DNA from 4 places in the Kiloniella antarctica genome. Region 1 is predicted to be linked to each of the others. Evidence: riboswitches for the same ligand, from Rfam matches in the RefSeq annotation. Region 1 holds a riboswitch; each other region holds the start of a gene.
What was found. Region 1 has a riboswitch for cobalamin ahead of ACFSKO_RS09975 (ABC transporter ATP-binding protein). Riboswitches for the same ligand answer to the same signal wherever they lie in the genome.

Region 1 (4,130 bases):
TTCCGGGTTACGCTCGACAACCGCTTCCCAGCCGACCTTGGCCCAGCTTTTGTCAAAGTCATCCATGATATTGCGCCCGCCCGCAGCCTCGATCATCGCGGTTGGCATCGCATAACGCCCGGCAGTAAAGGGTTTTTCTTGACCACTATCATAAACAAACGCCCGAACCGGATGCTCTAGCACCTTCAATGTGGACTGGAAAGCTTCCAACTCGGCCTCATAACCTGCAACAAGGTCATTGGCCTTTTCTTCTACCCCAAAAATTTTACCAAGATTTAAGATATCATTGTACATATCCTGCATCGATACCTTTGGCTTGCCCCCGATATGAATACAGGATTCCGTGAGTTCGTACACCTTGATGCCAAAAGGATTGAGGCTCTCTGGCGTCACTTCACCACCAACCTTCATGCCATAGTTCCAGCCTGCAAAATAAAAATCCGCATCAGCCCCAACCAGAACTTCTTTCGATGGGTATTTTTCTGAAAGCTCCGGCAGTTCTGCTACGCCTTCACGCATTTTTTCATCCAGCGTTTTCCATCCGGAAATCCCGGTATAGCCCACCATTTTGTCCCGCAGGCCAAGAACCAGCATCATTTCAGTGAGATTTACATCATTGGAAACCGCCGACTTTGGCGCTGCGTCAAAAACAACTTCTCGATCACAGCTTTGTACACTCACAGGATAGTCGGCAGCACGGACAGCGGTTGTCGATAATGCCAGAACAAAGGCCGAGGCTGAAAGGCTCATACAGGATATATATTTACGCATGGGTATTCTCCAAAACAGGTCGCTAATAGCGAGCAAGATACTTAAAGGTGATAGGTAAAGTGGTTCTCACCACTGGGTTCCAGTCGCTCGATCCGGGCATTGACGTGAAAAGCACGGGTGATCAGTTCTTCGCTCAGCACCGTTTCGGGTGGACCGAAAGCCAGGCTGTGTCCCTTGGACAGGACCAACACGTCATCGGTGTATGTGTTGGCCAGATTGAGATCATGCAAAGAGGTAATAATCGTCAGCCCCAGGCCCCGGATCAGGGTCAGAACCTCCAGCTGGTGCCTAATATCAAGGTGATTGGTCGGCTCATCCAAAATGAGGATTTGGGGTTCTTGTGCCAATGCACGGGCAACCATGACTCGTTGCCTTTCGCCTCCTGAAAGCGTGCCAAATGATCGGTCAGCAAAGCCGCACAAATCGAGTTTAGACAGTGCTGATGTGACAATCTCGGCATCGCGTGCGCCATAGCCGGACAGGCCGCTGCGATGCGGCGTACGGCCAAGCGCAACAATTTCCCGCACATTGAGGGCAAAGTCTGTCGGTTGTTCCTGAAGGACAGCGGCTATGCGTTGCGCAGCAGCCTTGGCCCCCATGGCATGGATATCTTCACCATCAACCAGAACCTGCCCGGTTCGAGGACGGTAATAGCGATACAGCAACCGCAACAGGGTCGATTTTCCTGCACCATTGGCCCCAACGACGCCAAGTATGCGTCCGGCACCAACCTTAAAGCTGGTTTCATGCAGGATAACCTCGCGCCCGTTTGGCCCCCAGGACAGGTTACAGGCCTCTAAAGCCGTTTTATTCATGTAACAGGATTTCTTATCTAATTCACGACAAATAAATACGTAATGTTATAACATTACTATCCATATTTATCAACAAAGACAAGACCATCTCTGAAAAGAGTGTTGGCTCTCTATTCGCTGCGTCGTGCTAAAAGCTAGACGTGCAAACGTTTTACAAAATTTTGATAAGAGATATCGATATCGCGCAATCAGTTTCATGGCACCCTCCGTGCACGCACGAGGAGGATCGAAAACCGATGTGATGTGACGCAAAAGAGCCTGTCGCCATGTCTATCATCCTTTCCGAGGCACCCCGCCCGGTTTGAGTTAATAACACGATGGCAGGTCTCCTGACTTATGGATCAAAGCTTCTCTGAACCTTCCCGGATTTTAGTAATCCAGTGGTACTCTCAGAGCGGCTAACCACATACAGTTGCGGGGGCAGTCACGGAATTGGCACCTATGAGGTTACACCTTACCGTATTCCCTTTTCATCCCGGATTCAGCTTAGATATCCAGAAACCATCACGCAGATGGTGACAAAAAATATTATGAAACACAAGTGCAAAACCGACGGGTTTTAACCCTGCCATACCCAAATGCAATCAGAGAACTAACTTTCCGCTAAAACTGGTAAAAATCTGGCCTAATCTTTTAGCCAAACAAGAATATTCTGCCTAAAAGGGTTATCTAAATGCTGCAATTGTACTTTTAATGCCCATATATCGAAATATGCCGATATGCGGGCCAGTCTCACGCCTATTTAAACCAGTGTTGAGTTCGATTAATCAACGCAACCAGTGAAAGCATGACAGGAACTTCGACTAACACACCAACAACTGTGGCCAAAGCGGCACCAGAGTTTAGGCCAAAAAGCGAAATTGCAACGGCAACAGCTAATTCAAAGAAATTCGATGTACCAATAAGACAAGCAGGAGCCGCGATATTGTGCGGAAGCTTCATCCATTTGGCTGCAAGGTAGGCAATAATAAAAATTCCATACGTTTGTATCAACAAAGGTATGGCAATTAATCCAATAGTCTCTGGTTCCGAAATAATTGTATTTGCTTGAAACCCAAACAATAGAACAACGGTTGCGAGTAATCCGATAACTGACCAAGGTTTCAACCTTGCCAGAAAGTCATTTAAGGGTTGCTCATTATTACCTTTGTTCAAAATTTTGCGCGTAAACACACCTGCAATTAATGGCAACAACACGTAAAGAGCAACTGAGATTAATAATGTTTCCCACGGCACCTGAACGTCACTTATTCCAAGTAAAAATGCTGAAATAGGCGCAAACGCAAAAATCATAATCACGTCATTAACGGACACCTGAACCAAGGTATAATTAGGATCGCCTTTGGTTAGTTGCGACCAAACGAATACCATTGCCGTGCATGGCGCAACACCGAGTAAAATCATCCCCGAAATATATTCTTGTGCCGATGATGGATCGACCAAATCGGCAAATAAAATTTTGAAAAATAACCAACCTAATGCCGCCATCGTAAATGGCTTTACCAACCAATTAATCACAATGGTGAGCAGCAAGCCTTTAGGATTTCGGCCAACATCCTTTACGGCAGAGAAATCAATTTGCACCATCATTGGGTAAATCATCACCCAAATAAAAACAGCTACCACGATGTTGACGTGAGCAATTTCTAATCCAGCAACTTTTTGAAAAAGACTCGGTTGCCATAAACCCAATACGATTCCAACAACGATACAAAGGCCAACCCAAACGGACAAAAACCGCTCAAAAACACCCATTCTGTTTTACCTCAATCAGCATAAATATAATTTACAATAACGTGCTTTATTTCGACGGCTATTCATTTTTGCACTCAGAACAAGGCGTACATAAGTCCGTGGAATATTATTCGGTCAGCATTCTATCTGGTAAGATACAAAACAAAACCGCTGAAGTAATCTTGCTTTTAAAAACAATTTCACTCAAGGCTACTTTATTATAAAATCTCATAATTCTTATGTCTTAAATTCAGTATCCCGAGCAAAAATTGGCCAGAAAAATCTGGCTAAAATTATATTTTTAACAGGTAATTTAAAGGCAAGACCAAAGGGCCGCAGGAGCAACCCTGATATTTCCTGAAATACGGTTGGCAGCTTTTTGAACATTCTGACTTGGTCGCGCGGCATTTCGGTCCAAGGGATTGGGCAGAACGGCAGCAAGGCGCGCTGCTTGAGCACGTGTCAGTCCTTTTGCCGCGCGATTAAAGTGCGCTTGGGCTGCGGCCTCAGCCCCATAAATACCATCCCCAAATTCTGCGATGTTAAGATAGAGTTCCAAGATCCTTCGTTTGGGTAACAGTGTTTCCAACATCAGTGTCAGAGGGACTTCCAGTACTTTTCGAACTTTACTGCGAGAGGGCCAGAGAAACAGGTTCTTGCCAGTCTGCATCGAGATGGTACTCGCCCCCCGTGAAGCCGTCCCTGTATACAAAAGCTCATCCCAGACAATTCCCATTTGTTTCCAATCAAAGCCCGCGTGTTGGCAAAAACGTTGATCTTCAGAAACTAAAACCGCCTGTATAAGGTTTG
Region 2 (4,130 bases), on a different contig from region 1:
TTGTCCGACGGAATGTCGAGGCGATTGGAGGCTATGTCCGTGCTGAAAACCGACAGGACGGGGGGCTATCCATCATTGTCTCTCTTCCACAAAACACCGATTAAAACTCTCTTCAAGAAGTAGGGGGGAGTTGATCGTGAATTATCCAATAGATCGAGCAAGTGCAGGGTAATACCTCAATAAAGTAAGTCCACGGGCCGCCATATAAATTGACATCGAGAACCAGAGACCGTGATTTCCCCATAAAGGTACGAAAATCCAACAGCTACCTAAGAATATAATCAAGCATTGGATCATTGCATTCCTAAGCTCTTTGGTTTGTGTCGTGCCTATGAATATGCCATCAAGTTGAAAACTTGTGACACTAATCATAGGCATTAAAATGACCCATGGTAGATAGTTATGGGCAATTTCTTTTACACTGTTGATATCGGTAAATAGGCCAATAATCATTGATCCTGAAAGATAGAAAATCAGAGAAAAAACGACCGAGGTAAGTAAGGCCATAAAGCTGCTGGCTTTTACGACATTTCGAAATTCGGTGTTGTCTTTTTTACCTTTGGCATAGCCCGTCGTTATTTCTGCCGCATGTGCAAAGCCATCCAGCCCATAAGCAGAAAAATACATGAATTGCATTAGAATTGCATTTGCAGCAAGTGTGCTGTCACCAAGATTAGCTCCAACACGTGTGAAGTAGGCAAAAGAGAAGATCAGACATAATGTTCGGATAAATATGTCGCGGTTTACCGTAAAGAGGGACCGAATATGGGATGCTTCAAGTACATTTCCCCACTTTATTTTTTGTTCGAGAAAATGAGAACGTTTCAGGATGAACCAAATTCCGGCAATGAGGCCAACAGCTTCTGCAATAACAGTGGCCAGCGCCACGCCCTCCACACCCCAACCAAGCTCAATAACAAAAAGTAAATCCAAGAGGATATTTACAGTATTGATTAGAACTTGAAGCAGGAAAGTTAAGCGTGGCTCCCCTTTTCCAATCAACCACCCAATAACGGCATAGTTTGCGAGGGTTACCGGAGCACTCCATATCCGTATGTAGCTGTAATCAAGGGATAGAGTACGAACTTGCTCGCTTCCGTCAATCAAATCAACACATAGCTTTAATAGGGGGGCTTGGAAAAGTATCAGCAGACAGCCAAGCATAATCGAGAGTACAAGCGGACGCAGTAACGAGGCCTGTTGCTCGTCTTTGTTTTCGGCACCAAAGGATTGAGCTGTAAAGCCAACAGTACCCATTTTAAGAAACCCGAAACCCCAAAATAAGAAGCTGAAAATTGTGCTCCCCACTGCGACACCACCAATATAAGCCGGATCAGGGAGATGACCCATCACGGCAGTGTCGACAGCCCCTAATAGAGGGACCGTCAGATTAGAGATGATAAGGGGGGTCGCAAGAACAAGAATGCGTTTGTATTGATCGGTCAAAAAAGCCTGCTGTGTCGATTGACAATAAAAAAGACGTCATGATTAGAAAAGGTCAGCCCCTTTATATGAAAACACAAGCCAACCTTTTCTATTTATCAGTAAAATCTTATTTTAAACAAGCTTATTGGCAGAGAGAAAAAGGAGGACAAAAAGACTCTTTAGATTAGACACAGTATGTGTTCGCCAAAGGTCGCGGTGTCTGCCTTCGTCTTTTTTTCAGTTGTGATATCTACGTTGGGATCTGGTCTTCCGTCGACAATTCGACAGGCGGGATTGGGGATACTCTGCTGTTTGTTTTAAAAATCCAAGGGTTTTGATCGCTCCTTCATTGGATTTTACTGCGAGATCCTCGTATTTATCCAGCAAGCGTTTGGCGGCTGATGCTGGATCAAGCTCGTTTGGGAGACTCAAAATCCAAGCCAGGATAGCGTCTTCGGCAGGCGTACGTTTGCAGCTGTCGATCATTACCATTTGATGGATAATCGACTTGGGGTCGTCATTGAGTTTTGTATGTGAAAATGTTTCAGTATGACCGATATCAGTCGTAAGAGTCGACATTGTACTATCTCCTCCGGTGCACCCCGCCCGGGTTAATGGTTGAACAATGCGATGGCAGGTCTCCTGGCTCATGGATCATCAACTTTTGTCTAATCCTTCCCGATCTCCTTGTTGAGATCAGTGGGCAACATGACAAAGTCTAACCACTTACAGTTGCGGGGGCAGCTTTGGACTCAATCCTTTCGGACGTCACCAAATTCCCTTTTCATCCCACAGGGGGAACCTCGCGATTTAGGAAACGTTACTTGAGGAATGGGGCGAGTGTCAATTGGTGGAGAGTGTTTGATCGGTAAATTAGAGAAGAAAGCCTCATCCGTTTAAGAAAGTGTCGCATATGTCATATTTGCTCTACTTGGTTTCAAATCGGACGTTAGGATTCTTGTTTCTTGATAGTGTAAAATAGTCGTGTCGCGATAGAGCGATTATCCAATGATTGTTTAGGAGTATCCGCAATAATCATTTGTGTCGGTGTCGGTGTCGGTGTCGATACATTTTTGGTGATGTTGTTGTCCGCGGGGGTGTTTTTAGTAATATTTTTCTTTCGTGGGCTCGATTTGGGCACGTTTTTGATAAGCTTGGGATCAGCCTCAACCTTGATATGTGTTACAGAAATGGCGCCGGGCTGTCTGGCCTTAATGGCGGCTTGCTTTATCGCCTTTTTTTCTAAGGCCGCAATTCGCATTTCTTTATTAAGACGATGTTTTTCATCCCTCCAAGCTTTAAGAACTTTGCGCCTGTAGGGAGTGCTAAATTCTTGGTTATATGAATGATAGCGTCCAACAGCAGAAGTCCATGATGGAGATTTTTTACGTAAATCAATGAGAAATTGAGCAGCATAGGCAACGTTTGTCTGTGGGTCGAAGGCGGCCTCTAAATTAGAAAAAGCTTTGGCGTGATGATGAAGGTTAACTTGCATACAACCAACGTCGATGTTCCTTACGCCCTTGGCCTTGAGCTTGCGCACCTCATTGATTGCAGCTTCTTTTGAGTGGAGATATCTGCCTTTCCCCTCTGCCATTACAGTCCAGGGCCAGGCAACTCTTGCCCCCTTTTTCTTGTCCCATTTTCCTGATTCGACCAAAGAAATCGCGCGGAGAAGGTGAAGCGGAATGGTTTTCTGCATTTCTGTTTTTGTTATAATGCCAGCACAGATGTCGCTATTACCTTTGATCTCTTGGGATAAGGCGTGCTGGCCCGTTAAAACGGTGGCCAAAAGACTTGCACTGAAAAATAAAACTAAATTACGGGGTACCATATTACTTCTCCTCTCCCCTCCTTCTCAGCAAGATATATGCCAGTATATATCTTGCTGTTGATCAAGCATCTTTATGATAGTCACTCTTGTTAGCTTGGCAGTGGATTTTTTGAGTTCTTAATCTGTTTGGATTGGCAACATTCTTGGGAGAATTTCCCAATGTGCCTTTGGGAACCGCCGGGTAACACGGCCTATATAATTTTTGGCTTCGTCTTCTTTGAATGCCAAAATTTTTATAGGTTCTTCATTTTTACGAATAAGAAAGTCTTGACGGTGCTCTGAGTGTAACATTCTCTCCTCCTTAGCTGAGGTCAAAATTTTGACGGGAAGTTCTGTACCTTCTTTAACAGTGCAAATATAAGGCCAGCGAGTTTGGAGAATCGGTTAACTATTGATTGCTATAGAAGTAAGGTGGGGAAGGTTTTTGCAGATAATTTCTCGATGGTATGATGCTTTAAGTGTTGAAATATTTAGTAATTATAAAATCTTAATATAAGTATTAAACGGACCCGTCGACGTCATTTTATCCTATACTCAGAGAGGGTGTTTTTTGGGAGGGCTTTGGTAATTAATCTTTGAGGGGGTCACTATATTTTGAAAGAACATTAATAGATCGGGCAAAATCTGCCATGCATGTCGTTTAATAAGGATCTTTATATCTAACCTTATTGGGCGCGATTTAATAGTCGAGAGAATTTACGTCTATGGTTCCGACCTTTAATACGATCTGCTCCATGAGAGATCGGATATCGTCTATCTCCGGGCGTCGTTCAATAGCTTCTTCGTTCATATATAAATGTCTGGAGATTTCAATTTGAAGACAGTTTATTCCCAAAGATGGCTCACCATAGTGTTGGGTTATAAAGCCGCC
Region 3 (4,130 bases), on a different contig from region 1:
TGAAATTTTCTTTACTTGGAATAACGGTTTACCCGTTTAGATCCGCCAACTATCCCGGGAAACAATGAGTAAAATCTTATTTCCCGGGAGATTTTCTCAATCGAATTTAAGTGTTTTGTTAATCGAGAGTTAATGCGTAGAATTATTGTGCTATAGTTACTGTTCATAGCAGAACACGAGGAGGTACGAGCATGATATTTTCCAGTGATTTCGGCACCGCACTTTACCAAGGTGACAGCGGTTCTGGCTCAGGAGAGGCTGGGAATACAGTAGGGTCTTCTGGCGGGATGGTTAAAGATGTTCTTGCTGAAAAAGGCGGGGATATTCATACCATCGACACTAGCCATACTGTATTGGATGTAGTGGGGATGCTTAATTCATTTAAAATTGGTGCCCTTGTTATTGCAGATGCAGATAAACGCCCAATTGGCATTGTCTCAGAACGCGATGTGGTTGTTGGTGTTGGTAAAGATGGCTTAGCGATATTTGATAAAAACATCACTGAGATTATGACAGCAGACCCAATTTGTTGTGGTCCAGAAGCCCGAGTTCACGAAGTCATGCAGAAGATGACGAACGGGCGATTCCGACATATGCCAGTGGTTGAGAATGGGAAGTTGTGTGGCATGATTTCCATTGGTGACGTGGTACGAAAACGCCTTATGGAGCTCGAATTCGAAAATGAACAGATGATGGCTTATATGGCAGGTTAAATAAACTTGTTGAAGAATTTGGTATTTATCTGATTGGTGTAACGACGGATCATTTTGTTCCATCGTTACACTCTCTAAGTATGTTCTATTTTGGCATGTTCTGAGTGTGAACCCAGAGTAAGCCACCTTCTTCGACCTGTGCATTGGTACCGTCTGGTGCAATGAGCGTTTTACCATTATCAACCAGAGCCGCGAAACCCCACCAGCCAGCTTTTGGCATAGCGTAGTGAAAGATGCCATTTACATCTGCGCGGACAACTTGGGTTATGAAAGGGGTGGCGGGGATCTTAACATTTCCCTGACCTCTATACTCAATTTCAACCAGTGCATTGGCTTCTGGCTGACCATTGTTGAGGACTTGCCCTGAGAAAAGATTGTTTGTCCACAATCCGTAAGGGCGGCTGAGAGGCATGATTTCTACGGGCAAACCTACAGGCGTTTCCCACCCGTTCTCAAGGCCATAGGCATTCACGATAACTTTTGTATAGTGAATAATCATTGCTTGTTCTTCCGCTTCCCAATAGGGGGCGGGGGTCAGGAAGAAGGTATAATCTCCCGCACGTTTAATCTTATGCTGAGCTTTGAAAGACGATACGTTCGCCGGGTTCAATTTTCCTTTTAGTCGGGTGGATTCAAGTTCTGACGTTAGGTCATGTTTTACACCCGCAATCTGAACACCAAACTGTTCGGGAGTTTGCATGTCCATCAAGGGAGCCCCCTCCATTGGATGGGTAAATCTGATGTCAAAGGTTAGGGTGCTGTGCTTACTTTTTGAGATAAAAGGCTGAGAGGGAATTAATTCTAAAAAGTGGGCATTGGCAAAAGATGTTGTTAGAGCCAATGGTGGTAAGCTCATGACAAGCATGAGAGATAATCGTATCAAAAACATGGTACGCGCCTTGTCAAAATAGTTATGACAATGTTCAAAAGCTCATATGTTGTGAGATTTCGACCATCATCGACAGGCACGCCACACGACGGAAAACCGCCCTAATGAATGACCTCGTTCATTAGAATAGGTGACGTTACGGCGGCAGGTCTTCTGGCTATAGGTTCCGGTGAAAAAGAACCGACACAGTTGCGAGGACAGCTACGGCTCAAGATCCCCTGATGGGCAGATCATTCCGTATTCCCTATTATTCCCAAGTCAAATTTACACTTGGAAAACCGACACGGGCGCAGTCTGTCAATCTTGAGTGAGAAGGTCAATCAGTAAAACCATCTCGGATGGCATTCTTTTCAGACATCAAAATTACAAGCATTTCACCTTGTGTTCTAAAATCTTCTACGGTTCTAATTTGGATTAAAACAGACTCATTAGCATGACGGGGTAAAATTCCAGGACGTCGTTAATCTCGCTTGCACTTTTTTTTTGTCTGCATAAACTGCGGCTATGCATGGTTCCCCAAGAGTGAAGTCGCTCGGGGATTAAAAGGGAACACGGATTAATTTACCCATCAGGGAATTTCAAGCCGTGGCTGCCCCCGCAACTGTGAACGGTGAGTTCTTACCAATTATGATCACTGGCAAAGAGCCGGGAAGGTCTGGTGATAGAGCTACGATCCGTGAGCCAGGAGACCTGCCGGCATAATGTCACTAAACCGTAGGGCGGGGAGCACCATCGGTGACGGACATCCGTTTGTGGCGTGCCTTTGAGCCGAGCTACTGGATCATGAATAATCAGGTTTAACCTGAGGATTTATGTCGATGGGATGTCTAAAATCTCTCTTTAATCCACTATGCTTCAATAGGAACGTTGCCGTTGACTAATAAGTTGACGGCTGGGAGATATTAAACGAGATGAAAAAAGTTCTCTTTTGTAGTGTTATCGCCGCTGGCCTGACAGCTTTTATTACTGGTGCACAAGCGCACTTCCAATTGATTTATACACCTGAAACCATGCTTGAAAAAGGTGGAAAACTCACTCTTAAAATGCCGTTTACACATCCCGCAGAATCGGGTCACGTTATGGATATGGGCATACCAGAAGAATTCTATTCTATCCGTAAAGGTAAAAAGACGGACTTGATGGATAAGCTTAAAATCATTGAGTGGACCAGTAATGAAAACACTGGAAAAGCCTATGAAGCAGAAGTGAAATTACGTGGTCTTGGCGACAATGTGTTCGTGCTTAAACCGACGCCATTTTATGAAGCAAGTGAAGACATCTATATTCAGCAAATTACAAAGTCTTATGTAAATGTTGGTGACCTTCCAACTGATTGGTCAGAAGTTCAAGGGTTGAAAGCTGAAATTCGCCCGCTTACCAAACCTTATAACGTCATTGCTGGGGGTACTTTTACAGGGGTGGTTCTCTCCGAAGGTAAGCCTGTTCCTTTTGCTGAAATCGAAATCGAATACATTAATTTCCCGGCTGATATTGAAAACAATAAATTTGCTGATGTAGGGATGATTTCCTCGCCGTCTCATGCCATTCGTTCTGATGCTTCAGGTACGTTTACATTTGGAGTTCCAAAAGCAGGGTTTTGGGGAATTGCAGCTCTTGGTGCCGGACCGGATACGGAGCATGAAGGCAAAGAGCTTTCACAAGATGCTGTTATTTGGATTCAAGCTCGTGATGTCGATTAAAGATTGGACGAGCGATGCATATCGTTGATGGTGCTTTATCAAATCCGGTGTTGATTGGTGGCGGCATTCTTGCCGCCGCTGGTGTCGCCTATAGTTTGAAAAAACTAGAACCTGAAGATCTTCCGCGTGTAGGGGTTCTCTCGGCAGTATTTTTTGTGGTTTCACTTATTCATGTTCCTCTTGGGTTTTCCTCCGTGCATTTGATCCTGAACGGATTGCTCGGAATTATTCTTGGGTGGGCTGCGTTTCCTGCACTTGCAGTTGCACTGCTATTACAAGCTATCTTCTTTGGCTTTGGCGGATTAACCGTTCTTGGTGTTAATGCCGTTAATATTGCTTTCCCGGCAGTTATGGTTTTTTATCTTTGTCGGTGGGGGTTGAATGCAGAACGTTATAAACTTGCAAAGCTGGTTGCTGATGGGTTGTTTGCGGTCTTCTTTGTTACCTCGGTATGGGCTGGTTTTGCACTGTTTGAAGCCTATCAGGTTGAGGGCGCAACATGGCGAGTTTCCATAAATGGAATCTCTTTGATGTTGTTTGCCTTGGTTATGATCGGCGGATACGTGCTGTATCGTCGGGGAATCCTGTCTGTCGCTGGGTTCTGGGGGTTTCTCGGAGGTTCGCTTTCTATTTTCTTTACCGCAATTATGGTTGCAATTTCTTTAGCGCTTTCCGGCGATGAATTTGCAAAAGCAGCAGAGTTTGTCGTTGTCGCGCATTTCCCGGTTATGGCTGTTGAAGGCATCTTAACCGCCGCGACCATACAGTTGATTACTAAAGTAAAACCGGAGCTCATTTATGCCGTACGGTAAATCGATATTATCCGGG
Region 4 (4,130 bases), 220 kb from region 1:
GTAGTCTTTATTTTTGACCATCACTTTGATTCAGAAGAACATTAATTGTATTTCACTGTAAAGTATTTAAGATTTACGTCTTATTTAATTGAGTGTTTTGTCTAAATGTAACTTAAATACATGTGTTCATTTTGTGTTTAATGTAGATGTTCTTATGTTTCACGGTTTATTCACTTATTTATTATGGCTTAGTGGTTTTAATATTTGAATTGATATTAACGTACTTTGCCATCATTTGTATTTATTTGATGTAAGTGCTTTCGTGTTATTTATGAACGGTGAAATCGGTAATTTGTTTTATGAGGGATTTTCACCTCCATCCTTTTATATTGTGTTCATAGGTAATGGTCTTCCTGCCTTTTGTTAGGCGACTGGTATAGGATCTAATATGCATTACGATAGTGATAAACCCGTCTTTAATTCCAAATCGAAAGTAAGGGAGGTTAGCTCCCGGATATATGAGGTTGAACCTGTTGAGTCACGTGCTTTGGCCAATGATTTGGTTTCTTTTGACCTTTCAGTCGATAGCGTGGTGGCAACCGCAACGCTCGAATACGACAGCAGCCATCGCTTTGTTACGCTTTTTTGGGGCGACAGTGATGTGGGTGAAACGTTGGATATTCGTAAAATCAGAAACTCAAACCGGGTCGTCGGGGGTAATCCTCTGCCTGAAAATACGATCAGAGTTCAGCATGTTTACGACGTTCCCGCGCCGCCAAATCGTGGATCGAATTTTCTGTTTTATACCGTGTTACAAGATGGGGAAGGCCGACGAAGCTTTGGTCCAGCCCAGCAGATCAGTGTTATTCCGCGCTATGAGTTTATTTTAAGGCCTGTGATCTTGGAATTCAATTCGCATTTGGACGGTGCTTTGGAACAGGAAACTGAAATTTCAATCGACATGATCGCCGTTCATGCGGGGGAGCGTATTTTTCATAAGCATTGGGAACCGGATGTTGTGACAAATGGTAATCTTGGCCCTCTCCCAACCGAGGAAAGGTTCCCAGTGTTCTATAAGTTGACGGGCAGTCAGCTCAGACACGATATCCCATTGGATAGTGAAGATGGGATCGTTATTAATTTTGTCGCGAAAGAACGAGAGAATACGGCCAAAGACGCGTGGGAGTTTCTTGTGGATGTTTTTACCGCAGAATTTGATGACTCAGTTATCGCGGTTGATAACGGCCAAATACGCGGGTTTCATCCGATAAAAAACACGGGACCAAGACAAGAGAAACGTTATTTGGGTGTTCAGGATGGGTACTTTGAAGCAATCATGAATATAGAAATGAATTTGATTGTCCCGCTGGATCGTGCTCCGGGTCAGGTAGTTTCCGATTAGTATCGTGTTTTTAGTGGACTAATTTTGATATGAACACCCGACCCCAATATGTTTGTGGGGCCGGGTGCTTTTCTTAAAGCTGTTACTTATTTGCGGTATTGCCCATCTTCGATTGACCTTTGATTTTGTTCCAGGGTTTCGAGCAGGCTGGTGGCAAAGGGATCGTCAGCGGTTTTATCAAACTCTTCAAAGTTGACGACATCGGCCATGGGCAGTCGCGGTAACCATCCTGCCAATTGTAGTTCAGGTTTATCAAAGAACTCAGACACATATCCCAAACAGAGATAGGCCACAGGCGTCACTCGTTTGGGCAGTTTGAGGATTTGTTTTAATTTTTTCTGATCCAGAATACTAACCCATCCAACACCGACGCCTTCTGAGCGGGCGGCAAGCCAGAGGTTTTGTACAGCGCACACGGTACTATAGAGATCCATGGCCTTAATATGGGTGCGCCCGATCACGATAGGTCCGGTGCGGTCCTTGTCACAGGTGATACAGATATTAAGCGGAGATTCCTTGATCCCTTCGAGTTTGAGGTTTTTGTAAGTATCACGTTTTTCCCCCTCAAACATATCTGCGGCTTCGTCGTGGGCCTTTTTAAACAGATTATGTACCCGTTGTTTGGTCTCATCCTTTCGGATCAGAATGAAATTCCACGGCTGCATAAACCCGACAGAGGGCGCATAGTGGGCGGCGGTTAATATCCGGCTCAAGACTTCTTCGGGAACGGGTTTTGATGTAAACTGCCCGCGTACGTCACGCCGGGAAAAGATGGTTTGGTAAAGCGCGTCGCGTTCTGCTTCGCTAAAACTATGATCTGTAAAGGCAGGATTGTTATAGTTGGGGGTGGAAGCAGTATTGTTTTTGGTATGTATGTTTTCATTAAAAACTGTCTGGTCGCGCGTTTCCATTTCAGTCCCCTTAATGGAAAGTTAAAGCAGCGTTTGTCCACACGCTGCATAAGGCTCTCCAGGCCGGTCTTCTGACTTGGGTTCGCATCGGTCCTGTCCCTTCCCGGATCTCTATAAAACACCAGTGGGTAACTTACAGGACCAATCCCCCTTACAGCGTTGGGCACGTGACGGAATTCCACCGCCTTCCCGATTATCCTCGTCCAGTTTACAAACTTTTTGAGACACCTGAAGATATGATCAAAGCCGGAATTATGCCCCGGCAGTTTCTGTTTTTATCTTAAGGTAATGGGAAGCGTCCTTGAGCTTGATCAAGGATGGGGAGGGCCACCAATATAATTTTTGATCGGAAGGAAGTTTCTATCCTGCTTCCGGTAACCTTTTACGTAAAGCCTCAATCACTTTGGTTTCGGCAGACGCAGCATAACCATCGTCCATGGCAGCTTGGAAGGCGTTTAGTGTTGCTTTGCCTATTTCGGGATTGAGGCCAAGTTTTTGGGCGTATTTCAGACCGTAATCTGTGTCTTTCAGACGCCATTTCGTGGAAAACAGCACGTCTTTTTCGTGGGCGCCTTCGACCATTAGGGGAGCGTTGCGGGCCACTTGTGGGCTGCCACAGCCGCCTGAGGCTAAAGCCATGGCAACGAGGTTGAGGTCGAGACCAGCACGTTCGGCGGTAATCAAGCCTTCAGCGGCGGCGGCAATCTGAATTGATCCCATCAGATTTACGATAAGTTTATAAGCTGAGCCAGATCCTATCGGGCCAAAGTGGATCTGGTCCCTTGAAAGGGGCGTGAGCAAAGGCATGGCTTTGTTGATGGTTGATTGCGCGCCGCCTAGAAACAGGGTGAGGAGACCACTTGCGGCGGCTTCTGGAAGGCCGGTTACAGGACAGTCGAGGTAATCAAGTCCGGCTTCTTTTGCCTGCTCTGAGAGTTCCACAACCCAATCGTGGGACAGGGTTGAACACTCGATCGCAAGCGCTCCCGGTTTTAGATCTGCGGACAGAATACCACTTGTACCAGACCACAACGCGCGCGAGGCGACATCATCCCCAACCATAACAAAGATCGCATCGGCCCCGATCGCGGCTTCTGCGGGGCTTGATGCAAGGGTTGCTCCGCGTTCTATCAAAGGTTCGGCACGGGACGTGGTACGGTTATAGACATGGACATCGTGGCCCGCATCGATCAAGCGCCCGGCCATACCCGTGCCCATTAAACCCGTTCCAATAAATGCAATGCGTGCCATGTGACTGTTCCAAAATGATATTTTAAATCTGGTAGGAACGGTAAAAGACAAGCGCCGGCATTGAAAGATAAAAGTGGTTTCTTAGAGGTTGGTTAATGTCGGAATGCACCCGAGAGGCTGAATTTAGGATTTAGACGTCAGGATTTTATAGCTGGCAAAACAGAAAAAAGCCCCCAATCCAGCTTCAATCCACCTGCGGGCCTTTTGATAGGCGCCGACCATAGGTGCAGTTGAAAAGGCAATAGCGTAAGTCATGTGACCAAATATGGATATCAGGGTTGTGCCAAAAACGATGGAGCATCCAACCCAAAGCGGGGCAGAGGCATCAACAGCCAAAGACATCACAGCAACCCAGGTCAGGGCTGCCTTTGGATTTGTCATCTGGATCAACAAACCCCGGCGGTAATAAGCAGCTGGTCTGCCTGTAATGCCGAGATCAGTCGCAACAATTTTCTTGGTCGTGGTCGCAGATCGGAAAGACTTGAACGCCAGCCAGAGCAGATAAGTCGCACCAAAAATTTTGATGGCAAACATGACCGAGGCATAAAGGGACAACACAGTGGTAAAGCCCCAAAATGCCAGTAATCCCCAAAAGAAGGTTCCTGTGGCCACGCCAAGTGCAAGGG

Region 2: another riboswitch for cobalamin. It lies ahead of ACFSKO_RS01210 (hypothetical protein); the one in region 1 lies ahead of ACFSKO_RS09975 (ABC transporter ATP-binding protein).
Region 3: another riboswitch for cobalamin. It lies ahead of ACFSKO_RS02730 (DUF4198 domain-containing protein); the one in region 1 lies ahead of ACFSKO_RS09975 (ABC transporter ATP-binding protein).
Region 4: another riboswitch for cobalamin. It lies ahead of bluB (5,6-dimethylbenzimidazole synthase); the one in region 1 lies ahead of ACFSKO_RS09975 (ABC transporter ATP-binding protein).

The regions. Positions count from the first base shown of each region.
Region 1 covers NZ_JBHUII010000004.1:617,851-621,980, forward strand. Annotated here, with positions in the region: gene ACFSKO_RS09970 (ABC transporter substrate-binding protein) at 1-771, opposite strand, end outside; gene ACFSKO_RS09975 (ABC transporter ATP-binding protein) at 813-1,586, opposite strand; cobalamin riboswitch at 1,889-2,107, opposite strand; gene arsB (ACR3 family arsenite efflux transporter) at 2,325-3,341, opposite strand; gene mtgA (monofunctional biosynthetic peptidoglycan transglycosylase) at 3,634-4,130, opposite strand, start outside.
Region 2 covers NZ_JBHUII010000001.1:252,039-256,168, reverse strand. Annotated here, with positions in the region: gene ACFSKO_RS01220 (sensor histidine kinase) at 1-104, shown strand, start outside; gene ACFSKO_RS01215 (MATE family efflux transporter) at 142-1,446, opposite strand; gene ACFSKO_RS01210 (hypothetical protein) at 1,663-2,004, opposite strand; cobalamin riboswitch at 2,041-2,245, opposite strand; gene ACFSKO_RS01205 (transglycosylase SLT domain-containing protein) at 2,375-3,259, opposite strand; gene ACFSKO_RS01200 (hypothetical protein) at 3,377-3,550, opposite strand; gene ACFSKO_RS01195 (N-formylglutamate amidohydrolase) at 3,939-4,130, opposite strand, start outside.
Region 3 covers NZ_JBHUII010000001.1:563,680-567,809, reverse strand. Annotated here, with positions in the region: gene ACFSKO_RS02735 (CBS domain-containing protein) at 192-713, shown strand; gene ACFSKO_RS02730 (DUF4198 domain-containing protein) at 799-1,602, opposite strand; cobalamin riboswitch at 1,729-1,900, opposite strand; cobalamin riboswitch at 2,094-2,314, shown strand; gene ACFSKO_RS02725 (DUF4198 domain-containing protein) at 2,514-3,302, shown strand; gene cbiM (cobalt transporter CbiM) at 3,317-4,114, shown strand; gene ACFSKO_RS02715 (cobalt ABC transporter permease) at 4,101-4,130, shown strand, end outside.
Region 4 covers NZ_JBHUII010000004.1:397,183-401,312, reverse strand. Annotated here, with positions in the region: gene ACFSKO_RS08855 (hypothetical protein) at 389-1,342, shown strand; gene bluB (5,6-dimethylbenzimidazole synthase) at 1,429-2,253, opposite strand; cobalamin riboswitch at 2,298-2,500, opposite strand; gene ACFSKO_RS08845 (NAD(P)-dependent oxidoreductase) at 2,614-3,504, opposite strand; gene ACFSKO_RS08840 (LysE family translocator) at 3,628-4,130, opposite strand, start outside.